Linked DNA regions of Pleomorphomonas sp. PLEO. The protein of the gene in region 2 binds, or shares a complex with, the protein of the main gene of each other region. Links are inferred from orthologs where the notes say so. Each region holds a gene or a part of one and is shown on either strand. Other genes may lie near its edges. The genes, in order: AB6N07_RS08735 and trxA.

The links.
Region 1: the proteins of trxA (region 2) and AB6N07_RS08735 are in contact, whole or in part, in an NMR structure (PDB 2IPA), measured with the Bacillus subtilis proteins. The link is inferred for Pleomorphomonas sp. PLEO from one-to-one orthologs.

Annotation. Positions count from the first base shown.
Region 1 is NZ_CP166625.1:1,918,260-1,928,375, reverse strand. What follows is about bases 7,058-9,881. They hold AB6N07_RS08735 (arsenate reductase ArsC), read right to left. Parts: upstream 8,822-9,881; coding sequence 8,294-8,821; downstream 7,058-8,293. Other genes in these bases: AB6N07_RS08725 (permease), read left to right, coding at 9,378-9,881; AB6N07_RS08730 (ArsR/SmtB family transcription factor), read right to left, coding at 8,893-9,267; arsB (ACR3 family arsenite efflux transporter), read right to left, coding at 7,245-8,297. Also shown: AB6N07_RS08765 (TetR/AcrR family transcriptional regulator), read right to left, coding at 1-615; AB6N07_RS08760 (beta-glucosidase), read left to right, coding at 756-3,002; AB6N07_RS08755 (MFS transporter), read left to right, coding at 3,234-4,514; more of AB6N07_RS08725, read left to right, coding at 9,882-10,116. UniProt on the Bacillus subtilis protein: Catalyzes the reduction of arsenate [As(V)] to arsenite [As(III)]. In vitro, can dephosphorylate para-nitrophenyl phosphate (pNPP).
Region 2 is NZ_CP166625.1:396,227-412,590, reverse strand. What follows is about bases 13,465-16,364. They hold trxA (thioredoxin TrxA), read right to left. Parts: upstream 15,125-16,364; coding sequence 14,804-15,124; downstream 13,465-14,803. Other genes in these bases: addA (double-strand break repair helicase AddA), read right to left, coding at 15,317-16,364; AB6N07_RS01620 (FeoC-like transcriptional regulator), read left to right, coding at 14,485-14,730; feoB (Fe(2+) transporter permease subunit FeoB), read left to right, coding at 13,465-14,479. Outside these bases: tRNA epoxyqueuosine(34) reductase QueG, read left to right, coding at 1-607; AB6N07_RS01670 (MFS transporter), read right to left, coding at 585-2,009; imidazoleglycerol-phosphate dehydratase HisB, read left to right, coding at 2,287-2,880; AB6N07_RS01660 (DUF2628 domain-containing protein), read left to right, coding at 2,892-3,365; imidazole glycerol phosphate synthase subunit HisH, read left to right, coding at 3,362-4,009; hisA (1-(5-phosphoribosyl)-5-[(5-phosphoribosylamino)methylideneamino]imidazole-4-carboxamide isomerase), read left to right, coding at 4,006-4,740; AB6N07_RS01645 (hypothetical protein), read left to right, coding at 4,871-5,173; AB6N07_RS01640 (ferredoxin--NADP reductase), read left to right, coding at 5,475-6,248; AB6N07_RS01635 (2-oxoacid:acceptor oxidoreductase family protein), read right to left, coding at 6,448-11,076; AB6N07_RS01630 (ferrous iron transport protein A), read left to right, coding at 11,898-12,131; more of feoB, read left to right, coding at 12,131-13,464. UniProt on the Bacillus subtilis protein: Participates in various redox reactions through the reversible oxidation of its active center dithiol to a disulfide and catalyzes dithiol-disulfide exchange reactions.

The DNA.
Region 1 (10,116 bases), 1.5 Mb from region 2 along the record:
GAGGTGCGCGAAGGCACGCTCGAACAGGCTGTCCCACTCCTCCAGAAGATCGATCCGGTCCGGCTTGCGCAGCCAGCGCAGTTGCAGCCCATCCATCACCGCCAGAACCTGCCGCGCCACGTGGTCGGCATTGTCCACGTCCCGCAACGACCTTGCAAACAGCGACAAGGCCATGTCTTCCCGCTGTTGGAAATAGGCGTAGGCGGGGTGGGTGGGCTCCAGCGCTTCGGCGTTGAGCACGCTGTACAGCCGCACGATTTCCGGCTGGGCGACATTGCGGGTGATCAGCGCGGTGCACAGCTGGCGCAGGCTGGCGGGCAGCGGGTCGAGATCGATATCCGCCCGGCTCAGCCCCAACAGTTTGGCCAGCGCCTGAAAGTCGGCCTCGTCGCGATATTCCAGCACCGCGATCAACAGCCGCGCCTTGTTCTGGAAGTGATGCAGAACCCCCGCCTCGGTGATCCCGCACAACACGGCGGCATCCCGCAAGGTCACGCCCCAGAAGCCACGCTCGGCAATCAGCTGGGTCGCCGCCTCGATGATCTGCGCGCGGCGCTCGTCGGCCGATTTGCGCTCGCGGGTGAGCCGGGGCGGTGGTGAGAGGTCGCGGGACAAGGGAATCAACTCTCCTCGTAAATTCACGGATGGCCTTCTTATAGCACATCTTTTCGGGCCTGCGACCGTCGCATCCCGGCTTTACAGAATACCTAGTATGTATTAAGTAAGGCACATTGAGTTTTCGAGGGAGGACCAGAATGACCTTACACCGCCCCCACACGGAGGCGGCGCCCGACGCTGCGTCGCCGGCGCCCAAAACCTTCACCCAAGCCGTCGACCGGGTTCGCAAAGGCGCCGATCCCCAATCCGAGGCGCAGGCCCTTTACGCCAAGATGACCGTTTCCGAACGCCTCGGGCTGCTGGACGGCGACCAGCCTTTCTGGGAAGGCATGCTGAGTCTGGTTGAGGACGGCTACAACATCTACCCCTACGTCATGGGCGCGGTGGACCGGCTGGGCGTGCCCGGCGTGCGCTTTGCCGACGGGCCGCGCGGCTCGGTTCTCGGCCACTCCACCTGCTTTCCCGTTTCCATGGCGCGCGGCGCCACGTGGGATGTCGGGCTCGAGGAAAAGGTTGGCACGGCCATCGGCCAGGAAATCCGCGCCCTCGGCGCCAATTTCTTCGGCGGCGTCTGCATCAACCTGCCGCGCCATCCGGCCTGGGGCCGGGTGCAGGAAACCTATTCCGACCAGCCGGTGATCCTGGGTGAAATGGGCGCGGCGCTGACGCGCGGCATCCAGCACCATGCCATGGCCTGCGCCAAGCACTTCGCGCTCAACAGCATGGAAAACGCCCGCTTCTCGGTTGATGTCACCATCGACGAGGCCGACCTCCAGGAAACGTTCCTGCCGCATTTCAAGCGCGTCATCGACGAAGGCGCCTTCGCGGTGATGAGTTCTTACAACTCGGTCAACGGCACCTGGTCCGGCCAGAATGCCAACCTGCTGACCAACACCCTGCGCGACACCTGGCACTTCCAGGGTTTCGTCATCACCGACTTCATCTGGGGCATGCGCGACGGCGGCAAGGCCCTCGTCGCCGGGCTGGATGTCGAGGCGCCGATGCGCCAGCAGCGCGGCGAGCGTCTGCGGGCCGACCTTGACGCCGGCAAGTGCGGCTGGGCCGATGTCGAACGCGCGGCCTTGCGCATCCTGAAAACCCAGTTGCGCTTCTACGCCGAGCGCGAGCAAGCCGAGCCGGCCGCATCGGTGGTCGCTTCGGTCGAGCACGTCGCCCTGGCCCGCGAGGTTGCCGGCCGCTCCATGGTGCTGCTCCGCAATGAAAAGGTGGCCGGCAGACCGCTGTTGCCGCTCAACCCGGCCAAGCTCGCCTCGCTGGCCGTCGTCGGCCGGCTGTGCGACACCGCCAACACCGGCGATCTCGGCTCGTCGTCGGTGCGCGCGCCCTATGTCGTCACCCCGCTCGCCGGTCTCACCCAGGCGCTCGCCGGCTCCGGCGTTCTCGTCAATTCCGACGCCAGCGGCGATGTCGCCATGGCCGCCGCGCTGGCCGCCACTTCGGACGCGGCCGTCGTCGTCGTCGGCTACACCTCGGCCGACGAGGGCGAGTTCGTCGATGGCTCGGTGGCCAGCCGCGCCGATCTTCTGGCGCTTTATCCCGATGCCCGGACCGACGAGGAACGGCGCCAGCGCGCCAAGGTGCTCGCCGCGCTCGGCGGCGGCACCAGCGTGGTCGGCGGCGGCAAGGCCGGTGGCGACCGTCTCTCCCTGGAACTGCTGGCCGAGGATGTCGCCCTCATCAAGGCCGTCGCCGCCGCCAATCCCCGCACCATCGTGGTCATCGAAACGGCCGGCGCCGTCATCGTCCACGACTGGAAGGATCTGGTGCCAGCTATCCTGCTCGGCTGGTACGCCGGCATGGAAGGCGGCCACGCGCTGGCCGACATCCTGTTCGGCAAACGCAACCCCAGCGGCCGCCTGCCCTACCCCATTCCCGCCGATGCCAAGGATACGCCCTTCTTCGACCGGGACGCCAAGGCCATCACCTACGACCACTGGTACAGCCATCGGCTGATGGTGAAAAACGGCGTTGAAGCCGAATTCCCGCTCGGTTTTGGCCTGTCTTACGCGAGCTACCGGCTCGCCGACATGACCGTCGAGCCCTTGGGCCGTGACGGCGTCCGGGTCGGCGTCAGCGTCGCCAACACCGGCGCCAGGGCCGGCCACCACGTGGTGCAGATCTACGGTTCGCGCCGCGACGGCGACCGGGCGGACGAGCGCGAGCTGCTGGGCTTTGCCGTGGTCGAACTCGCCGCCGGGGAACGCAAGACGGTGGAAGTAACGGCCTCTCTGTTGCCGCTCGGCCGGTGGGATGGCGCCACCCGCCGCATCCGCGTCGCCGCTGGTTTGGTCTCAATCGAGGCCGCCGCCTGCTGGGGCGATCCCGATCGCCTGTCAACCACCGTCAAGGTCGCCGGCAACTAGTTCGAGCTCGCCACGAGCGCCTTGGCTTTTCCCGCCGCCGGGCCGTAGAGCCTGACTCGAAATTCGCTGGGGTGCGGCAGATAGCGATGGATTTGAGAACCGGAGCGGAGCGAACTTGAGGTTCGTGAGCACCGGAAGCGCAGAATTCGAAGCTAGATGCCCGCCCCAGTAGAGTTTCGGGTCAGGCTCTCAGAGCCCGACGGCGTGGTTGATCCCCTTCGGAGTTTTCCCATGACCCTTGTTTCGTCCCGACAGAGCGAGTCTGTCGCCGCCTGGTCGGCCTCCATCAGCGATGCCGAACAACCGCAAATCCCCTATCGCCTCGGCATTGCGCTGTGCGCCGGCGTGCTGCTCTGGCTCGGCCCCTACTTCGGCACCGCCACCGTGCTGCTGCCGGGCCGCGTTGCCATCATCGATCCCGGCAACAAGGCCAACATCATTGCCATGCTGTCGATCTCGGCCATGGTCGTCGCCACGGTCGCCAACATCCTGATCGGCGCCCTCTCCGACCTGACGCGCTCGCGTCTCGGTCGCCGTACGCCCTGGCTGATCGCCGGTTCCGTCGGCTCGGCGGCCATGCTCATCCTCATGGGCAGGGCGGAAAGCGTCACCATGCTGCTCGTCGAGTGGTGCATTTTCCAGGTGTTCCTGAACGCCATCGTCGCCCCGTTGCTGGCGGTGATCTCCGACCGGATCGCCCCGGCCCATCGCGGCACGATCTCGTCGATCTATGCCTTCGGCTTCACGCTCGGCATCTACGGCGGACAGTTCATCAATGCCCGCTTCCTCGGCGATCTCTCGACCGGCTTTGTCTCCATGGCGGTGCTGATCCTGCTCTCCGGGCCGCTCGCCGCGCTGATCATGCGCGAGGCATCCAGCCAGTCGATGCCGAGGCGTGTCCTCAACCGCGACATGGTCCTGGACAACTTCAGCATTCCCCGCCGCAACGCCCGTGATTACTACCTTGCCCTGTTCGGCAAGCTGATGATCACCACGGCAACCTTCGCCATCCAGGGCTATCAGCTGTTCATCCTCACCGACTATCTCAAGGTCACGCAGGACGAGGTCGGCCACCAGATCGAGCTGATCTCGATCATCCTGATGGTGACGGCGCTGGGCATGGCCCTGGTGGCAGGCCCGATCTCCGACAAGTTGGGTCGCAGGAAGGGGCCGGTGGCTCTGGCCGGCCTGTTGGTTGCCATCGGCGCGCTGGTGCCGTTCTTCTCCACCCAGCCGTGGACCATGCTGGTCTACGCGCTGATCGCCGGTATCGGCAGCGGCATCTTCAACTCGGTCGATCAGGCGCTCAACGTCGAGGTGCTGCCCAACGCCGAAACGGCGGCCAAGGATCTCGGCGTGCTCAACCTGGCCAACACCGGCGGGCAGATCCTCGGCCCGGCCATCGCGGCCATCGCGATCTCGGCCATCGGCTATCAGATGATCTTCCCCACGGTCGCCGTCGTCGCCCTCATCGGCGTCGCCATGATCGCCATGATCCGGTCGGTCCGCTAAGCCAACCCCGGCAGACTGTCCCGTCTTGCGTCAGGCGTTGGTTGAAAAAGGCCCCGGCGTCCTGGAAAATCCTGTCTTCCTCCAGGATGCCGTCGCCCCGCGAACCAGACCGGGAAGGGCCGCTCGCAAGAGTGGCCCTTCGCCATTCCCCGGCGCGGCGGCCAAGCAGTGGAGGACAGCTTGATGGGAGCGGGAGCAAGGTGAAGGGCGAAGGGCGAAGGGCGAAGGGCGAAGGGCGACGCACTATCCTTCTGTTCCCTCTATATAAATCTGTCCTCCTCTGCGGAGGCAGAGGATCTCAGGCAGAATGAAACGATCGGCCAATATAACGCTCCAAGCGCCTCGGGTGCCCGATACGTCCCTCCGCGCCCTCTCGTCCCGAGATCCTCTGCCTTCGCAGAGGAGGACAGCGTTATGGGAGCGGGAGCAAGGCGATGGGCGAAGGGCGAAGGGCGAAGGGCGAACGGCGAACGGCGAAGGGCGACGCGCTATCCCCCTGTTCCCTATATATAAAGCTGTCCTCCTCTGCGAAGGCAGAGGATCTCAGGCAGAATGAAACGATCGGCCGATATGAGGCTCAAAGCACCTTGGGCGCCTGATACGTCCTTTCGCGCCCTCTCGTCCCGAGATCCTCTGCCTTCGCAGAGGAGGACAGCGTTATGGGAGCGGGAGCAAGGCGAAGGGCGAAGGGCGAAGGGCGAAGGGCGACGCACTATCCTTCTGTTCCCTCTATATAAATTTGTCCTCCTCTGCGGAGGCAGAGGATCTCAGGCAGAATGAAACGATCGGCCAATATAACGCTCCAAGCGCCTCGGGTGCCCGATACGTCCCTCCGCGCCCTCTCGTCCCGAGATCCTCTGCCTTCGCAGAGGAGGACAGCGTTATGGGAGCGGGAGCAAGGCGATGGGCGAACGGCGAAGGGCGAAGGGCGAACGGCGAAGGGCGGCGCGCTATCCCTCTGTTCCCTATATATAAAATTGTCCTCCTCTGCGAAGGCAGAGGATCTCAGGCAGAATGAAACGATCGGCCGATATGAGGCTCAAAGCACCTTGGGCGCCTGATACGTCCTTTCGCGCCCTCTCGTCCCGAGATCCTCTGCCTTCGCAGAGGAGGACAGCGTTATGGGAGCGGGAGCAAGGCGATGGGCGAACGGCGAAGGGCGAAGGGCGACGCACTATCCTTCTGTTCCCTCTATATAAATCTGTCCTCCTCTGCGGAGGCAGAGGATCTCAGGCAGAATGAAACGATCGGCCAATATAACGCTCCAAGCGCCTCGGGTGCCCGATACGTCCTTTCGCGCCCTCTCGTCCCGAGATCCTCTGCCTTCGCAGAGGAGGACAGCGTTATGGGAGCGGGAGCAAGGCGATGGGCGAACGGCGAAGGGCGAACGGCGAAGGGCGAAGGGCGGCGCGCTATCCCTCTGTTCCCTATATATAAATCTGTCCTCCTCTGCGAAGGCAGAGGATCTCAGGCAGAATGAAACGATCGGCCGATATGGGGCTCAAAGCACCTCGGGCGCCTGATACGTCCTTTCGCGCCCTCTCGTCCCGAGATCCTCTGCCTTCGCAGAGGAGGACAGCGTTATGGGAGCGGGAGGACGGCTTGATGGGAGAGGATGACAGCAGGATGGCAGCAATCTCTAACCTCTATCCAACTGTTTCATTTATATAATTTACCTGTCATCCTCTGCGCAGGCAGAGGACCTCAGGCAGAATATGACGATCGGCCAATATAACGCTCCCCCATCGCCCCTACAGCCTGATCCCCCGCGACAGGATCACCGCCGACGAGGGGCACAGCCCCCTTGCCTGGCGGGTATCGAGGATGGCCGGCACCGTGTCGGCGCGCTCCACCTTCTCAAAACCGATCGCCTCGAAGAAGCCGGTCGCCCAGGTGGTCATCAGCCACAGCCGCCGCCCACCCTCGTCGAAGGCGCGGCGGGCCAGCCGGGCGACGATCGCCTTGCCGATGTTGCGGTCGCGCGCCGCCGGCAGCACCACCAGCGAGCGCAGGAATCCGTCGCCGCCGAACAGCTCGCGGCCGGCATAGCCGACGATCTGGCCCGACAGCGTGAAATAGGCATAAAAGCGCCGGCCGGGTTCGGAAAGGTCGTCGGTCGGCAGCCGCTCGGCCTCCAGCGCGGCGATGAGCCCCGCGTCATCGGCGGCGATCTCCCGGTCGCGCAGGCAGATCTCGCCGTCGTCTTTGGTAAAATCGGCCATCGGCGCGTCGGGCAACAGGTCCAGCACCATGTCGGAGGGCCGGCACAGCGCAACGCCGAGCGGGCTCACCACGATCGGCCGGTTGATCAGGATGGGGTGGGCCATCATGGCGTCGAGCAATTGGCTGTCGGTCAGCTTGGGGTCGCCCAGCTCCAGCGCGTCATAGGGGGTGCCCTTCACCCTGAGCACGTCGCGCACCGCCATGTCCATGCGGCCGATCAGCTGGGCCAGCAGGTCCAGGCTCGGCGGGCACATCTGGTAGTCGATCACGTGCGGCTCGATGCCGGCGTGGCGGATCAGCGCCAGCACATTGCGAGAGGTGCCACAGCCGGGGTTGTGGTAGATCACGACGTCCATGGTCAGCCTTCGTTAGAGCCCGATCTGAAACGCGCTGGGGCGAGGCAGATGGCGATGAGTTCGAGAAACGGGCGGACCTTCTGTCCGTGAGCACGGCAAGCGCGGAAGTCGAAGCTAGATGCCCGCCCCAGGTGAGTTTCGGGTCAGGCTCTCAAGCCAGCTTTTCGGCCGGGAAAAACCGCCGCGTCCACAGCGCCACGTTGACGAGGCCGATCATCACCGGCACCTCGACCAGCGGCCCGATGACGGCGGCGAACGCCGCGCCGGAGTTGATACCATACACTGCCACCGCCACGGCAATTGCCAATTCGAAGTTATTGCTGGCCGCCGTGAAGCATAACGTCGTACAGCGTTTATAATCGGTGCCGGCTTTCAACGACAGGATGAAGCTCAGCCCAAACATCACCACAAAGTAGATGAGTAGCGGAATGGCGATCCGCACCACATCACCGGGGATGGTCAGGATCAGCTCGCCCTTCAGCGAGAACATCACCACGATGGTGAACAGAAGCGCGATCAGGGTGATCGGCCCGATCTTCGGCACGAAGTGGCCGTGGTACCACTCCTTGGAAACAAAGCGCAGCATCACCACCCGCGTCAGCACGCCGGCGATGGCGGGAATGCCGAGGTAGATGAACACGCTTTTCGCGATCTCGCCGATGGAGATGTTCACCTCCGAGCCCGATAGCCCAAACAGCGGCGGCAGCACGGTGATGAAGAACCAGGCGAATACCGAATAGAACAGCACCTGGAAGATCGAGTTGAAGGCGACCAGGCCGGCCGCGTATTCCGTCGAGCCCTTGGCCAGCTCGTTCCACACCACCACCATGGCAATGCAGCGGGCAAGACCAATCAGGATCAGACCCACCATGTATTCCGGCTTGTCGGGCAGGAAGATGATCGCCAGCGCGAACATCAGCACCGGCCCGATCAGCCAGTTCTGCACCAGCGACAGCGCCAGCACCTTGCCGTCGGCGAACACCTTGGGCAGGTCCTCGTAGCGCACCTTGGCGAACGGCGGGTACATCATCAGGATCAGGCCGGCGGCGATCGGAATATTGGTGGTGCCCACCGACACCGAATTGATCGCCGCTTCCACGCCGGGCACGGCGTAGCCGAGCGCGATGCCCAGCGCCATGGCGGCGAAGATCCATAGCGTGAGATAGCGGTCGAGGAAGCTGAGCCGGCTGGCAACGGAACTCATTTGGCCTCTCCTGCCTTGGTGGTGGCGCCGTCGAGCCGGCCGATATCGCGCAGCTGGCTGGTCAGAGCCATGCGGTCGATGGTGGCAAGCGGCAGCGCCAGAAAGGCGGTTATCCGGTTTTTGAGATAGCGGGAGGCGGTGATGAACGCCGCCTTCTGCTGGAAATGCGTGCCGACGACGCGCGCCGGATCCTCGATGCCCCAGTGGGCGGTCATCGGGTGGCCCGGCCACACCGGGCAGCTCTCGCCGGCCGCGTTGTCGCAGACGGTGAACACGAAATCCATCTCCGGCGCGCCCGGCACGGCGAACTCGTCCCAGCTCTTGGAGCGCAGGCCCTCGGTCGGGAATCCCTCTTCCGCCAGCACCTCGAGGGCCAGCGGATTGACCTGCCCGGCCGGGCGGCTGCCGGCCGAAAAGGCGCGGAAGCGGCCGGCGCCATCATGGTTGAGAATGGTCTCGGCAAGGATCGACCGGGCGGAATTGCCGGTGCACAGGAACAGGACGTTGTAGACGCGGTCAGGCATGGCAGCGGTCCCCTGGGAGGGTGAGGTGGCACAGGCATCATCGGCCGCCACAGTCGAAGTGGCAGTCGATGTCATTTGGGTTCGCCTTCGGGGGCGTTGGAGTTGCAGGCGCCGGGCGCGCAGCTGTCGCTTCCATAATCGAAGCGGCGGCCAAGTTCCGGGTGGCCAGCGCAGCAGTCGTCCACCAGATAGCGGACGAGGCCGCGCACCGTCGGCACCACGGCGCGGTAGATGATCGACCGGCTGCGCCGTTCCGATGTCGCAAGCCCGGCGCGCACCAGAATGGCGAGATGGGTGGAGAGCGTGTTCTGCGGCACGCCCAGCTGATCGGCGATGTCGCCGGCCGCCAAGCCTTCCGGCTCATTGCGGATCAATAGCTGGAACACGTCGAGGCGCGTCTGCTGCGACAGCGCCGAGAGGGCATCGAGGGCTTGGGCTTTTTCCATAATTCGACGCTAGCCGAACTATCGATATAAGGCAAGATGCGGATAGCACACATCCCAATATTTCGATATTCGTCGAATTATCGCAATGTAGGACTCGAAGGATCGCTCGCATGAGCACATGCTGTTCTGACAAGGTTGCCGCCCCGGCCATCGCCGCCGCGCCCTGCTGTGGCGAAGCGGTGAAACCCACCTGTGGCTGTGGCGGCACTCAGCCGGCGCCCGCCACCGATCCGCGCCGCCCCGCCCGTTGGCTCGCCGCCACGGCCGCCGGCGCCATCGCCTGGATCGCCGTCTATCCCTGGCTGGAGCCGTTGGCCGAAACCATCGTCGCCCATTTGCCCGTTGACCGGCAAAGTCCCCTCGGCGACGCGCTGGCCTTCGTGCTCTACGATCTGCCCAAGGTGTTGATGCTGCTTGTCGCCATCGTCTTCGTCACCGGCTTTGTGCGCAGCTATTTCTCGGTGGAGGCCACCCGCCGCCTCTTGGCCGGCAAGCGCCTCGGCATCGGCAACGTCGCCGCCGCCACGCTGGGCGTTGCCACGCCCTTCTGCTCCTGCTCGGCGGTGCCGCTGTTCCTCGGCTTCGTGTCGGCCGGCGTGCCGCTCGGCGTCACCTTCTCCTTCCTGATCGCCGCGCCCATGGTCAACGAGGTCGCCCTCGGCCTGCTGTTCGCCCTGGTCGGCTGGCAGGTGGCGCTCACCTATCTCGCCTTCGGTCTTACCATCGCCATCCTCTCCGGCCTGATCATCGGCCAATTGCGTCTGGAAGGCTGGCTTCAGCCCTGGGTGCGCGACGTGCGCATGGGCGTCGCCACCCTGCCCGATCATCGCCTGACACTGACCGATCGGC
Region 2 (16,364 bases):
CAAGCACACCAACCTCGTCTCGCGCGACTTTGGCTCCTGGCTGTTTCTCGGGGTGATCCTGTCGGCCGCCGATCTGCCGCCGAACGAGCCGTCCGCGGACCATTGCGGCGCCTGCCGCCGCTGCCTTGACGCCTGTCCGACGGGTGCTCTGCCTGCGCCCTATCAGATCGACGCGCGGCGCTGCGTCTCCTATCTCACCATCGAGCACGCTGGCCCCATTCCGGAGGAGTTGAGACCGCTGATTGGGAATCGCATCTATGGCTGCGATGATTGCCTGGCCGTCTGTCCCTGGAACAAGTTTGCGAGCGAAGCTGCCGAGATGAAGCTGAGACCGCGCCCGGAGCTGACGGCGCCGTCGCTCGCCGCTCTCGCGGCACTGGATGACGCGGCCTTCCGTGCATTGTTCGCCGGATCGCCGGTAAAGCGCATCGGCCGGAATCGCTTCGTCCGCAATGTCGCGATCGCCATCGGCAACTCCGGCGACCCGGCGCTGATTCCGGCGTTGGCGCCACTTGTCGAAGATCTCGATCCGATTGTCGCTGAGGCTGCAAGATGGGCGCAGGATCGCCTTCTCCCGCTGGACGCTAGCGATCGCCGGCTCCGCTGACCTCTCGGCCGAAAGCGTCGGGTACTCGAAGCGCTGTGAGGGTGCCGACCAGCGCCAGCGCCGCCATGATCCAGAACGTGCCCTGAAGTTCGCGGAGGCCTATTTCCTCACTACCCATGGCGGCTTGCAGGGCCGATAGGCTGAACGCGGCAACCGCGACACCGGCGGCTTGCGTCGCCTGTTGCATCATGGCGATCAGGTTGGAGGCATTGCCGCGCTCGGCACCGGGTACGTCGGCGAAAGCCAATGCCGTCAGCGTGGTCAGTTGCACCGAGCGAACGCTGCCGGCAAACAGCAGGATCAGCACCACCAAGAAAGGCTGGTCAAGCGAGCCGACCAGGGCGCAGGCCACCATCGACAGAGCCACCAGTACGCCGTCGCCGATGAGCAATCGGCGGAAGCCGAACCGCCGCATCAGCGGCGTGGTAATGAACTTGATGCCGAGATTGCCGACGAAATAAACCAGCACCCATAGTCCGGCCGATGCCGGCGATAGTCCGAAGCCAAGCTGGAACCACAAGGGAAGCAGGAACGGTGCCGCCGAGAACAGTACGCGATAAAGACCACCGGGATGAAAGGCATAGCTGAGGCTGGGCCGCGACAGCGCGGCAAGCGACAGCAGCGGTTCCGGATGGCGCCTCAGATGGCGGATGGCAGCGATACCGAGGAGAGCGCCGACGCCGATCATCGTCAGCGCTATGGTCCGCTCGCTTCCAGTCTCTGCCGAGCGCTGGAAGCCGGACAGCAGCGCCGTCAGGCTAGTAGCGCACAGAAGGAAGCCGACGACATCGAGCCGCCGGGGGCTCGTCTCGCGCTCGTTCGGTACCAGACGGAGAATTGCCAGCATCCCGCAGACGCCAAGGGGTAGATTGAGCCAGAAGTTCCAACGCCAGCTCAGATGCTCGGTGATGAAGCCGCCGAGCACCGGCCCCACGATCGGCGCCATCAGGGCTGGCCAGACCATCAGTGCCGTGGCGCGCACGAAGTCCGCCCTGGCGGCTCGACGCATCACCACCGCCGTGCCGACTGGCAGCAACAGGGCGCCGCCGACCCCTTGCACCACCCGTGCGAAGATCAGTTCCGGCAATGTTTGACAGAGCGCGCACCACACTGATGACAGCGTGAAGGCCACCAGCGCCGCCACCAGTACGTCGCGCGCTCCAAACCGGTCCGACAGCCAGTTGGCGAGGGGCGAAGCGGCGGCTGCCGCCAGCACGTAAGCGGTAACCGCCAGCGATAAATCGATCGTCGTTACGCCAAAGGCGTGCGCCATCGTCGGGAGTGACGTGTTGATGATGGCGCTATCGAGGATCTGCATGAAGCCGATCGCCGCCATGGTAAGCGCGATCGCCGGCGAATAACGGGTGAGAGCTACAGCGGGAAGGACAGGCGTATCAGTCATCGGAAAGGGCAAACGAAAAGGCGGACGATGAAGCCAACCGCCACCGGACGTCCGCTGTCCAGGCGGTTGCCGCGCGTAGCGGCATCGGCACTTCTCATGCGGCATCGAGTGCTAAAAGGACAGGCCGGATCCGGCATGTCCTATTCACTGTTCGGTGAAATGCAACCTGGGCTCTTGTTAGGAGGGCACGGTCCCCCAAGGGCGGCATTTCCCGTTTTCATTTCTTCCTGCCCCTGATAGAAGCCCATTATTCCCGCCGCAGGAGTGACAGCGAGCCATGCGCACGGCCAGCCTCAGCCGCTCGACCCGCGAAACCGAGATCTCCGTCCGCCTCGACCTTGACGGTCGCGGCGAGGCTGACATCTCGACCGGTGTCGGCTTCTTCGACCACATGCTGACGCAGATCGCCCGCCATGGTCTGATCGATCTTGAAATCAAGGCGAAGGGCGACCTTCACATCGATGATCACCACACCGTCGAGGATGTCGGCATCGCACTCGGCCAATGTTTTCGCAAGGCACTGGGCGACAAGGCGGGCATCAGCCGCTATGCCGATGTGACGGTGCCGCTCGACGAAGCATTGTCCCGCGTGGTTGTCGATATCTCCGGCCGACCGTATCTGGTCTTCCGCACTGTCTTCCACGCGCCGAAAATCGGCAGCTTCGACACACAGCTCGTCGAGGAATGGTTTCGCGCCTTCGCCATGCAGGCTGGCCTGACGTTGCACGTCGAGACCTTCTACGGATCGAACGATCACCATATTGCTGAAAGCTGCTTCAAGGCACTGGCCCGCGCTCTGCGCCTCGCCGTTGCCGTCGATCCGGCTCAGGGCGGTCGTGTACCGTCCACCAAGGGTGTGCTCGAAGCCTGACGGAGGCATTGATGGCCATCTACAGTGTTCACCTGCCGCGCAACGCCGCGCCGGACGTCGCAGCCGACCGCTCCATCTTCGTGCGCGATGGCTTTGCCTTCTGGGCTCTGCTGCTTGGACCTCTGTGGTTCCTCAGATATCGCGAATGGCTCGGCCTTGTTGGCTGGCTGGTGCTCGCCACGCTGATTACCGTTTCCGAACGCTGGCTCGGGCCGGTGACCAGCGGTGGTTTCGAGCTGATCCTGGCGCTTGCCACCGGCGTCGCCGCCAATGACATCCGCCGTCTGACACTGGCGTTGCGCGGGTTCCGGGAAAGCGTCGTTGTCGAAGGGCCGAACCGTGAGGCGGCCGAACGACGCTTCTTCGATACTTGGCTTGCCCAGCCTCGTCCGACTTCGCCGCCGGTACCGCCCGTTCTTCATCCTGCGAGGAGTGTCCCACCGGGCGTCCTCGGCCTCTTCCCCGAAAGCGGAGCGCGGCCATGAGTGTTGCCATTATCGATTATGGGTCAGGCAATTTGCGGTCGGCTGCCAAGGCTTTCGAGCGGGCTGCCCGTGACGCCAATGACGCGACGATTGTGGTCACGGCCGATCCTCATGCCGTTCGCACCGCCGACCGCGTCGTGTTGCCGGGTGTCGGGGCCTTTGCCGATTGCAAGGCAGGTCTCGCCGCCGTTCCAGGCATGATCGAAGCGTTGACCGAGACGATCATCGAAAAAGGGCGGCCGTTCCTTGGCATTTGCGTCGGCATGCAGCTGATGGCGCGACGCGGCCTCGAGAAGACGGTGACCGAGGGTCTCGGCTGGATCGATGGCGACGTTGAACCTATTAGACCGGCCGATCCGGCGCTCAAGGTGCCGCACATGGGCTGGAACACCATCGATCTCATTCGGCCCCATGCTCTGCTGGAGGGGCTGCCGACCGGCGAGAAAGGCCTCCATGCCTATTTCGTTCACAGCTACCACATGACGTTGCGCGAAGCCGACGCCCTGGTTGCCGTTGCCGACTACGGCGGTCCGGTTACCGCCATGGTTGGTCGCGACAACATCGTCGGTACTCAGTTTCATCCCGAAAAGAGCCAGACGCTCGGCCTCGGCCTTATTGCCAACTTCCTGAGGTGGCGCCCGTGATCCTTTACCCCGCCATCGATCTCAAGGACGGCGCCTGCGTTCGGCTGAAGCTTGGCGATATGAACGCCGCCACCGTCTACAACGCCGATCCGGCCGCCCAAGCTCGTGCCTTCCGCGATATCGGCTTTCCGTGGCTGCATGTCGTCGATCTCAACGGCGCCTTTGCCGGTCGTTCGGTCAATGGTGAGGCCGTCGATGCCATTCTCGCGGCCGTGGCATCCGGCATGCGCGTCCAGCTTGGTGGCGGCATTCGTGATATGGCGGCCATCGAGACATGGCTGAGCAAGGGCATTTCCCGCGTCATTCTTGGAACGGTGGCCTTGCGCGATCCGGAGCTGGTGAAGACCGCCGCGAAAGCCTTTCCAGGCCGCGTTGTGGTCGGCATCGACGCCCGAGGTGGCAAGGTGGCTGTGGAAGGGTGGGCGGAAAGTGCTGAGCTCACCGCTGTTGAACTGGCCGGCCGCTTCGAGGATGCCGGGGTGGCCGCCATCGTCTACACCGACATCGATCGCGATGGCGTGCTGAAAGGGCTCAACCTTCCCGCGACGCTGGCACTCGCCCGTGCCGTGTCGATTCCTGTGATCGCCTCAGGCGGTCTCGCCTCGATGGCGGACATCGAGGCGCTCTGTCAGCCGGAGGCCGCGGTCCTCAACGGTGCCATCACCGGCCGAGCGCTTTATGACGGTCGCCTCGACCCGCGCGCTGCTCTTGCACGCCTGGCCGAAGTTTAGTCTGCCGTGACATCATAGCTTCGTGACAACAGCTCGCGGCAAATTCAATCAAAATTGAGCTATTGTTGTAAGCTGGTCCTAAGCGCGAGCTGCCATAATCCGGGTATTGGGCTTTGTCCGGAGTATGGCCATGCTGTTCATTATCGCGATGTCGGGTTTGGTAGGGTTTGTCGCCGGTGTGAGAGTGCGCCTGGTCCCACTTATCTTCCTGGCAGCGGTCGTGGCCTGTGGCGCAGCAGTGGGTGCCACCACGCTGGCGTTGCCCGGATGGCAGATCGCTCTTTCGATCGTGCTTGCCGTAACCGCATTCGAGCTTGCCGCTTTCGCCGCCTTGTCGGTACGGGTCGGCCTGTCGCGTTCCGTCACCGAGCCGCAAAAGGCGAGCGCCAAGTCGGCTCGGCCGGCTCGGGCCGGTGCAACAGCCGCCCACTGAGTGGCGTGCGAGCTAAGTTGGAAGGGGGTAACGCCCCGTTGCCAGTCTTCAGTCGCCTGGGACGCAATCCTGCCATGCAGTCCGGTCGGCAGCTTTCGGCGGTTTTTTCCTTGGAATGACTGGAATTTGCAACTCGTTTGCTTCATCTAGAAAGGCAGAGGGTGTTATCACCTGCACGCGGTGAGGCCTATCGATGCGGACTCGTGTCGGTTGGCTGCATATGCACTGGCAGAGGAAGCCGATTTTGAACGCCTATACCTCCACCGTTGCGACCGGCGCCGAAGGCGCGCAGGCCTTCCCAATTCCCGACAACGTCTATGCCGAAACGGTGACAGAGGTTCGCCATTACACTGAGCGGCTGTTCCGGTTCCGCACGACGCGCCCGGCCAGTTTCCGCTTCCGTTCCGGCGAGTTCGTGATGATCGGCCTGCCAAATGCCGAACGCCCGGTATTTCGGGCCTATTCGGTTGCCAGCCCCGCCTGGGACGATGAGCTTGAGTTTTTCTCCATCAAGGTGCCGGGCGGTCCGCTCACCGAATATCTGCAGAAGATCAAGGTTGGCGACACCATCCTGATGCGCAAGAAGCCGACGGGAACGCTGGTGATCGATGCGCTGTTGCCCGGCAAACGGCTCTATCTTCTGTCGACCGGCACCGGTCTTGCTCCCTTCGCCAGCCTCATCCGTGATCCCGAGGTCTACGAGAAGTTTGATGAGGTCATCCTCGTCCAGACTTGCCGCGAGGTTGCCGAGCTCGCCTATGCGCGTGAGCTCCAGGACGAGGTGGTCAATCACGAATTCCTTGGCGAACTCGCCGCGGGCAAGCTCCGCCTCTATGATGCGGCGACGCGCGAGCCGTATCCGCGCGAAGGTCGCATTACCGATCTCATCGATTCCGGCAAGCTATTCTCCGACCTCGGCGTCACCCCCTTCGATCCGTCAACCGACCGCGCGATGATTTGCGGCTCGATGGCGATGATCAAGGACACCAAGGACCGGCTGGAGCATTTCGGCCTTGTCGAAGGGGCCAACAACGCTCCCAACACCTTCGTCGTCGAGCGTGCCTTCGTCGGTTGAGTGTTGGCTTCGAGCAATAAGCGTAACAAAAAGGGGCGTCCCTCGCGGGCGCCCTTTTCATTTGTCATGTTGAGGGCTTAGGCGGACTTCAGCGTGGCGATGAAGCCGGCGACATTCTGCTTCAACCACAGACCATCCCAGAAATAAAAAAGGGCCGCCGGTTGCCCGGCGGCCCGATTAGCTTGGATCCAGAGGCCGATTACTCGGCAGCGCTGGTGGCCGAGCCCTTCAGCGTCTCGATCTCAGCGAGAGCTTCGTCGTAGCGGCTCTGCAGGGTATCGAGTTCGGCCTGATGGGCTTCGTCGAGCTTGGCAGCGTCGATACCGGCGAGGTTTTGCAGCGTGCGCCAGAAGCGGCGGCGCCCTTCGACCAGGAGAACGATCTGGGCCGGCACCGGGAAGCGGATCAGCTTGCCCTTCTTGACTTCCCAGATGAACGGGATCTTGCCGACCCGCTCTTCGTCGCTGAGGTCGATGTAGTCCTCGATCGACACGGCGTTGTTGACGTCATCGGCAAGCGGCTTGCCGGTGAACTGCTTCTTGAAGCGGCCTTCCTGGTGAGCGAAGTGAGCCGGGGTAAGCGGCACTTCCTTCGTCTGCTCGTTGCCGTCGGCGTCCTTGTAGGTGAGGACGAGGGTCGTCCAATCCTGCTCGACGTCGGGGTTACCATCCACCGAGAAGCGTTCCTTCAGCACCGACCCACCGTCCGGATTATGGACGTAGACCGGGCTGACGCGGCTCTCTACGGCGAGGCGCGCATGCTCGCTCGACACGTCGTCACCAATGCCCTGCTCGCCCTGACAGGGCGTATAGACGTCGATGACGGCTGGCGAGGTCGTCCGCGAAAGGGCGGAGAGGACGTTTTTCAGGAAGTGCCCCTGGATGGAAGTGGCGGTCTGCACCACCATCACCGACGGGTGGAAGGCAGCGATCAGGCCGAGTTCCTTGCGGTTGTCGGTCTTGCCGGCATGCGCCGCGCCATAGCGGGCAAGGTCGGAGTCCTGACCGATCAGCGAGGAGGTCGAGGCCTGGCCGCCGGTGTTGGAGTAAACACCGGTGTTAACCACGACCACCTTGATCGGCGTCTTGGTCGACAGGAGCCGCGACAGCGCGCCGAAGCCAATGTCGTAGGTGGCGCCGTCACCACCGATGGAGAACACGGTCGGCAGACGGCCGAGCTCGGTCTCGGAGAACTGCTCCCAACCGAAGGTGCGGAACATCTTGTCGTGCACCGCCGGGTCATACTTGTCGTCGAGTTCCAGCTCGGCGATACGCATGGCCTTGAAGTTCACCAGCACGTCCGCTGCGATGCCTTCGTAAATGCCCTTGGCGAGCGCGGGGGCATCCTGGAACAGGCTGTTCACCCACGGATCACGGTAGGGGTTGAAGGGGAAGGTCGACGAGTAGACGCTCGAGCAACCGGTCGAGTTGGCAACCACCGCGGCGGCCGGGCCTTCGCCCGTCGGACCGCTCTCCAGCAGGAAGAGGTGGTGATTGATCGTCTCGAGCGACGACTTGATGCGCGTGGTGCGCGCCTCGTCGGTCACTGTGGCGAGCTTGGCTTCAAGCTTGCCGATCAGCGCGTCCACTTCGGCGATGTGCTCCTTACGAGCACGGCCCTGGAGAGCATTGTTCGCCGCCATGATCAGGCGGAGAGCGGTGACCTCGCCACAGCCACGGCAACCGCCGTGACCACCGGTCATGGCATAGTAATTGTCGCGGTCGAGGATGAGGCGCTTGGCGTTGGCGCCAGTGAGCTGCTCAGTGAAGCGAGACGGCGTGTTTGCCGTCTTGGTCAGGAACTCGAAGCGAGCCTGAAGCGTCTCGAGCAACGCGTCGTCCTGCTCGGTCTGAACCAGGGCGTCGGAGCCGCAGACGGTGGTGCACTCGAGACAGCCCGAGCACTTCCATGGGTCGAGGCCGACGGAGTAGAGGGCACCGGAACCCGGCACCTTCTTCTCGGCCTGATCGAAGAACAGGCGGGTACGCGCCACCGGGAAGTTGGCGAGGAGCGTCGTCATCTTGCCGAAGTCGAGGGCAAGCGACGCGTCGCCAGCCGCAACGCCCGGTGCTACCTGGGCGAAGATCTCATGGAAGGCGCGGGCCTTCGGCTGAGCCTTGTAGACTTCGCGGATGGCAGTGGCGATCGCCGGCACCTTGCCGGTGATCTCGGCGCGGCGGGCTTCCGAGACATCGATCTGGCGAGCGGCGGTGGCGACGAGATCGTCGATCTCGTGCACCGTCGATGGCATGGCGGCGTCGGGGCAGACCAGCGTGCATTCAAGGCAGGCCGTGCACTTTTCGGCGTCGAATATCGGCACCTGCCGGCGGAACAGGCCCTTGTCCTTCATGGCGGCGGAGCCGGCCGGCATGAACATGCCGGTGCCCGGCAGGACCGGCGATTCGCCGATGGTGCCGTCTTTGAACGGACCAGCCAGCACGTCCTCGTAATACTCGTTGTCGAAGATGCCGGACGGCGAGCTGGTGTCGAGGCCGCAGATCGAAGCCGAGATAGACACCGAGCGGGCCTGGGTCACCGGGGCGTTGGCCTCGGCAGCCTTGAAGGCTTCGTCGTTATAGGAGATCGCGTGGGTCGCTTCGGCACCCTCGGCAATCACTGCCATGTTGCCGGCAACGACGGCGTCACCCTTGGCGCCGAACTTCTTGGCGATCTGCTGACGCACCTTTTCCAGGATGGCGGCGCGATCGGCACCGGCCGTGATGCGCTTCTCGTGGCCGCAGAGCGCGCCGATGAAGGCGATGCCCATCATGCGGGTGGCCAGTTCCGGCGACGGGGCGTGCTTGGTGGCGACGGCGAAAGCGTCGATCACCAGGAACTTGATCTCCTTGTCGCGGATTGTCTTGCGAGCCGAAGCCGGCAAGTCGAGCCAGGCGTTGATCGGCGACATCGAGGTCTGCAGGATGAAGGTGCCGCCCTTGATGAGGCCGCGCAGCGGGTTGGAATGCGCGAAGACCTTGTGGTCCGGCGAGATGACGATCTCGACGTCCTCGATCTCGGCATTGGTGATCTTCACCGGCTCCGGCGACAACGTGATGTAATAGTTGGTCGGTGCGCCGGACTTTTCAGAGCCGTACTTGGGGGCGGCCTTGGAATAGAGACCGAGGGCGCCGGCCAGGATGTCGGTCAGGAGCTTGCCTGTAGCGATGGTGCCGTAGCCGCCCACTGAGTGGAAGCGGACGCGGAAAGCATCTTCCGGCAGCAGGCGCGGGTTCTCGCCGGTCTCGAGCGCCATGAACTCGGTCTGCGGATAGGCAGCCTTGAGCTTGGCCTGGACTTCGCTCATGCGGGCATTCGGGTTCTTCGAGAAGAACTGCGAGCCGAGGTAGACGAACGGGTTGTTCCGGGTCGCTTCCATGTTGTCGAACGCAGCGACGAGATGGCGCGACTGCAGGTCATGACCACCGAGGCCGAAAATAGCCGTGGTGACCTTGGGCAGCTTGTCGATGGCAGGGATGCCCTCGTGACGGCCGCCGTCGGCGTTCTCGCGGGCCTTGAACAGCGCCTGCGTGACGAAGCTGGTGAGCGCCGTGTCGTCCGAGCGCTCGAGCACCGTGACGGCTTTCTTGCCGGCGATGGCGGCGATCAGTTCGGCGGCCGGGAAGGGCTGCAGCAGCTTGATGGCGATCGAGCCGACCTTGCGGCCCGTGGAGCGCAGGTAGTCGACCACAGCTTCGACGTCGTCGGTAACCGAGCCCAGGCCGATCATGACGTAGTCGGCATCCTCGGTCTTGTAGCACTGCACCGGCGAATAGTGACGGCCGGTCAGTTCGCCGTACTCGTCCATCGCCTGCTTGACGAACTTCGGCACGTCCACGACGAAGTGGGTGCGATGGTCGGCAGCGCCGGACTGGAAGTCGGGCTGGTTCTGCACGCCACCGGTCAGGCCGGGATTGTGAATGTCGACCAGCGCCGGGACGAGCTGACGGGTGCCCTTCTCCCAGGCGTTCAACCACTGGCGCTTGAACTGACCCTTGAGTTCGGCCGGAACCCACTTGGCGGCGGCGTCGATCAGCTTGCCTTCGTTGTCGGCTTCGATCGCGTCTTCGTTGGCGTCAACGTAGGCCTTGAGCGCGGTCGCGTCGGCGGCGGTGAAGGTGTCCTTCTTGCGCACCAGCCACTGGCGCAGCTGATAGGAGCGGCCCTTGGCGCCGAACAGGATTTCCTGGGCAACGGTCGGGCACTTGATGCGGCCAGTGGGATCGCCGAGGAATTCCTTCAGCAGAGCCGGCTCCGGAATCTTGGCTTCCGACAGCATGTGCGAGGTAGCGAAGCCGTCCATGGCGTTGGCGACCGGCACGAGCGACAGCGCGGACACCTTGTAGGAGATGGCGGCGAGGTCGGCTGCTTCCTGCGGGTTGGCGCCGAACAGGATGGTGTAGCCGGTCGGCAGCAGCGAGTAGACGTCGTCATGGCCGGCCATGACGTTGAGCGAATGCTTGGACACCACGCGGGCGGCAACCTGCAGCACGAAGCCGCCTGCCTTCTTGCCGACGGTCACATAGTGCGACTCGAGACCGTAGAGGATGCCCTGCGAGGACGAGGCGTTGGAGATGAACTTGCCACCGGTCAGCGCCGCGCCGAGGGCGCCCGACTGGGCCGAATGCTCACCTTCCGGCTCGTAGAAGAAGGGGTGGCGGCCCCAGACGTTGCAACCACCGCCAGCGCGGAAGCTCTCATAGATTTCGGAAATTTCGGTCGAGGGCGTGATCGGGTAACCGATGACGCCGCCGCATACGTGACCCATAACATGGGCAACGGCGCCGTTACCGTTGATGACCGTGGAAAGACCTGGATATTTCGCGCTCATTTGCTGCATCCGTCCTGCTGCATCTGGTGTTCCTGCCCGCCCCGTCCGATCAGTCACTGGCGGAGGTTTGGACAATGATATGCCGATGTTCAGCTGCCGATGGAGTTTTGACCTTGATTTCAGTCAAAACTATACGAAACTTACTTGGGCTTCGGTGTTGTTACCGATGGACCCTTCTGCCGTTATAGAAGCACGGCGGAAGTTTGTCGTAAGTACTCAACCGGGGACTACGTGGAACTGCGAAGGTTTTACTGCTATGCGTTTTTTGCAGGGCACCGTCCCCAAAGCATCGCTGTTCTCTTCGGCTGCCATTTCGTGCAACCCGCTGCTCCTAATGTGAGAATTCCGACCAACCGGTATCGCGGGCGGCTTCTGTCGGTCGATCTGGTCTGGCGTCCGGCAATTTTTGTTGCCATACACCAGACAGTATTCATCGACAGATTAATCGGTTTATCTATGCGGTATTGTTCAGCCGGGATGCGTTCCTCGGCCTGGAAAATAAAAGTCCACCTCGCTGGGAAAGTTTAATCCGGTCGGTTTGCGTTTTCCAGTGAGGATTCGACATCGTTCCGCCTTCCGATGGCGGCGTCGGATAGTCTCCCCGCCTATCGAGAACGGTTTGTACTGCTGCTTTTTTAATGGCTTACCCGCAGAATTCCCGCCGGCTATCCAGCGTTTTCATTGGCGTTTATTAAGCCTAAGGTCGAATACGAATTGAGAGGCATCTGCAGTCGGGCCTATACAGTTGAGACTGAGTTGCAGTTTCGATGCAGCCGGTCCGGCCGCCTGGCTGGGCGTGTCGCTTGCTGGAGTGCGCGAGAATGAGTCTTTCGATCGAGACGATGAAGCCGGGCGACAGCGCCCGCGTCATCGGCCTGGTGGCCGGCGATCGGGGCTACCGCCAGCGTCTTCTTGCCATGGGGCTCACCCCAGGGGCGGTGTTTCAAGTGCGGCGCAAGGCACCGCTTGGCGATCCGATCGAGATCTCCATTCGCAACTTCACACTGACCCTACGCAAATCCGAAGCGGCCATTCTCGAGCTGGAGGCCGTGTAATGGCCGCTGAGCAGCCTCTCGTCGTCGCCGTTGTCGGCAATCCCAACTGTGGCAAATCCACCCTGTTCAACGCGTTGACCGGTGCGACGCAAAGGGTCGGCAACTGGCCGGGCGTCACCGTCGAAAAGCGTGTTGGCCGCTTCGTGCATGCCGGTCGGACAGTTGATCTCGTCGATCTGCCCGGCGTGTACCTGATCGGCAGCGCCGACGCCGGCTCGCAAGATGAGCGTGTCGCCCGCGATTTTACCTTGTCCGGCGAGGCCGACCTCGTCCTCAACATCGTCGATGCCTCCAACCTCGAGCGCAACCTCTACCTCACCACCCAGCTCATCGAGCTCGGCGTGCCGATGCTGATCGTCCTCAACATGATGGACATGGCAAAGGTGGCCGGCACCGAGATTGATGTGACGGCGCTGTCTGAGCGCCTCGGTTGCCCGGTGGTGTCGACGGTAGCCAGTCGTGCTTCCGGCCGTGAGGCGGTCAAAGCGGCGATCCTCGAAGCTGCCGCTCTGAAGCGGGCGCCTGTTGCCCGTCCCGTGCAGCACCCAGCAGTTGCCGCCGCCGTGGCCAAGCTGGCTCCCCACCTTGCCGACGCCGCCCGTGCCGCCAAGGCCGATCCAAACTGGCTTGCCCTGAAGCTGATCGAGGGCGATACGATGGCCGAGAGCCTCGCCGGTCCAGGGCTCGTGGCCGACGTTATTTCTGCCCGCCGGGCAATCGAGGAAGCTGCCGGTGAAGAAGCCGACATCGTCATCGCCGATGGCCGCTACATCTTCGTCGGCGAGCTGATGGCCGGCATCTGCCACCAGACCAAACGGTTGTCCGCGCCGCTGTCGCAGATAATCGACCGCGTCGTGCTCAACCGAGTGCTGGGCGTGCCGATCTTTCTGTTCGCCATGTACCTGATGTTCCTGTTCACCATCTCGGTGGGCGGGGCTTTCATCGATTTCTTCGATCAAGCTTTCGGCGCCGTCTTCGTCGATGGTCTCGGACAGGTGCTCTCCGCCGTCGGCACACCGCCGATCATCGAAGCGGCGGTGGTTGGCTTCGGCTCGGGCATCCAGACGGTGTCGACCTTCGTGCCGATCATCGCCTGCCTGTTTCTGTTCCTGTCCTTCCTCGAGGACTCCGGCTATATGGCCCGCGCCGCCTTCGTTATGGATCGTGCCATGCGGGCGATCGGCCTACCGGGCAAGTCCTTCGTGCCTCTGATCGTCGGCTTCGGCTGCAACGTTCCGGCCATCATGGCGACGCGCACCCTCGAAAGCCGCCGCGACCGCATCATGACCTCGCTGATGGCGCCGTTCATGTCCTGCGGTGCCCGCTTGCCGGTGTTTGCCCTGTTCGCGGCCGCCTTTTTCCCGGTGAGTGGCCAGAACATCATCTTCGGCCTTTATATTATCGGTCTCGCCTTCGCCGTGCTGACCGGTCTTGTCCTGAAGTCGACGCTTCTCGATGGCGAGCCGACGCGCTTCGTCATGGAGCTGCCGCCCTACCACATTCCGACCATCCGTTCGGTTGTCGTCCAAGCCTGGCAGCGCCTCCGCGAGTTCATTCTGCGCGCCGGCCAGGTGATCGTGCCGATCGTCATGGCGCTGTCCTTCCTGTCGGCCATCGGCACCGACGGCAGCATCGGCCGCGATAATACCCGCGACAGCGTGCTGGCGGTGGTGAGCCAGGAATTGGTGCCGGTGTTCGAGCCGATGGGCGTCACCCACGACAACTGGCCGGCCGCCGTCGGCCTGTTCACCGGTATCTTTGCCAAGGAGGCGGTGATCGGCACGCTCAATGCCCTCTACGAGCAGGTGAGCCAGGACACGACGGCGCCAGCCGTCGGAACGGCCAGCCCTGTCGAGGAGGAAGTCGGCCTCGGCAGCAAGCTGCTTGGGGCGCTCGCCACGATCCCGAAGAACCTCAGCGCTATCGGCGGCAGCCTCGCTGATCCCTTGGGGCTCAATGTCGGCTATGTCGACGACAGCACCGCCGCCGCCCAGGAGCTGGAAGTCGATGGTTCGGTGTTCGGCGCTATGCAGTCGCATTTCGGCGGGGTCGCCGCGGCGTTCTCCTACATGCTGCTGATCCTGCTCTACACGCCCTGCGTCGCCGCTCTGGGCGCCATGCGCCATGAGATTGGTGGTAAGTGGACGGCGTTCGCAGCCGTGTGGACGACTGTCATTGGCTATCTCGCCGCCGTCTCGTTCTATCAGGCAGCGACCTTTGCGGCCCATCCGGCCAGCTCCACTCGCTGGCTGGTGACAGCCGCTGTTATTTTCGCAGGCGGTATCGCCGCCATGTGGATGGCCGGCCGGGCGCGGGGGCGTTCGCTCGCCGCGCAGCCGGCGGAGTAATGCCCATGATGACGCCGTCAACCGTTCGCGATTATCTGAGGGAACGCGGCAGAGCTCCTCTGACCGATGTTGCGCTGCACTTCGATGCCGGCGAGGATGCCGTCCGCGCCGCTCTCGGTCTCTGGATTGCCAAGGGTAAGGTGCGTGCCTTAGCGGCCGGCGCCGGCTGCTCGAAGGCCGGCACATGCGGCTGCGCGTGCAAGGTCGAGGAGATCTTCGAGTGGGTCGGAGAAAGACAGTTGGCGAGCTGAAGAGTGCCTTCCATACAAAAAACCCCGGTTCCGCAACGCGAAGCCGGGGTTTTCTTTTCTGAAGGCAAATCTGTCAGATAGCGGCCTTGATCCAGGCTGCGAGGTCGCTCTTCGGGGCAGCGCCCACCTTCATGGCGGCGGGTTCGCCATCCTTGAAGATGATCAGCGTCGGAATCGAACGAACGCCGTATTTCATGGCCGTATTGCCGTTCTCGTCGACATTGAGCTTGGCGATGGTGATCTTGCCATTCAGCTCGCCGGCGATCTCGTCAAGCGCCGGGGCGATCATGCGGCAGGGGCCGCACCATTCGGCCCAGAAGTCGACGAGGACGGGGGTCGACGAGGCAAGCACGTCGGTGGGAAACGACTGGTCGGTGACTTTCATGGTCGACATGGCGGACCTCTCGAGATGAGCAACGCGGCACCGACTCATGGCCGGGCCGCGCCTGTTGCCCGAAAGCTAAGGAGCGGACCCTTCAGCGTCAAGCATGGCTGAAGCATGGGCACAGCGTGCCATCGATCCTCGCCGATAGGCGGTTATTGATAAAACAATAGGTTAGATCAAAAGCTCCAACGGATTTTTGCTTTAGGATCGATTGTCGATTTCGCTTTCGTGATCGGCCGAAATGGCGCCGGCATCCACGGCCTCAAGGTAGGCGGCGAGCGCCATATCCAGAGCCGCCGGACTTACCTCGTCAAACCTCGCCGTCGCCGTCCACAGGATCGCCGCGTGCACTGGCCGGTCCGGCCAGAGCCGACCGAGCACCGCCCGGTAGAGGGCGAGCTGCAGAACGTATCTCCGCGGCACCACATGCGATGGGCGCGCCGCCGTCTTGTAATCGACGATCGTCACCAATTCTGGTTCGACCAACAGCCGGTCGACGCTGCCGGTGACGGCAATGAGCCGACCGGTGGGCGTTACGACGCTGCCAGCAATCGCGGCTTCGGCACGGGCGGCGGGGGAGAACAGAAGCGCCTGGTCCGGCCGGGCCATGAGGGCGACGATGTCGTCGGAGAGGGCTAACCTGTCGCCCTCCGGAAGATTGGGAAGAAGGCGAGCCAGGTAGTTATTTGCTGCCAGAGCGCGGGTTGCCGGTTCCAAGTCCGGCAATAGTTCGAAGAGGCGGTGCAGCACGGTGCCCTGGGTCGCCGCTTCCTGGTCGAACGCGGTTGCCGGCGCACCGGGTTTATCGAACGTCGCAGCCCGCGATGGTGTCACGCTGGCAGGCCCTGAGCCTGTGCCGGCCACCTTGCGAGTCAGCCAGTCGGGCAACGGCTCCGCCTCGCCCGCGGGGAGGCGGCCTGGCAGCGCCGGCGCCGGCGGATCTTCGTTCTTTGCGGTCCAGCGCCAGGCGACGACGGTGCCGTCGGCATCCTTCACCGTCTCGGCATCGGTGCCGAGCGCCGCCTCGACGAGACCATGCCAGCGGCGGTCAGCCCCCTCATCGGCGCCCTTGAGGCCGGCGACGATCAGCCGATCGCGGGCACGCGTCAGCCCGACATAGAGCAGGCGCCGGTATTCCTCTTCCTGCGCGGCGATAAAGGCCGCCGCCGCGGTCTCGACGGGTGCCGGGCGGAAGGCGCCGCCCTGCCGCCAGACGATCGGAGGATGCGGACCGTCGCCGACCGCCAGC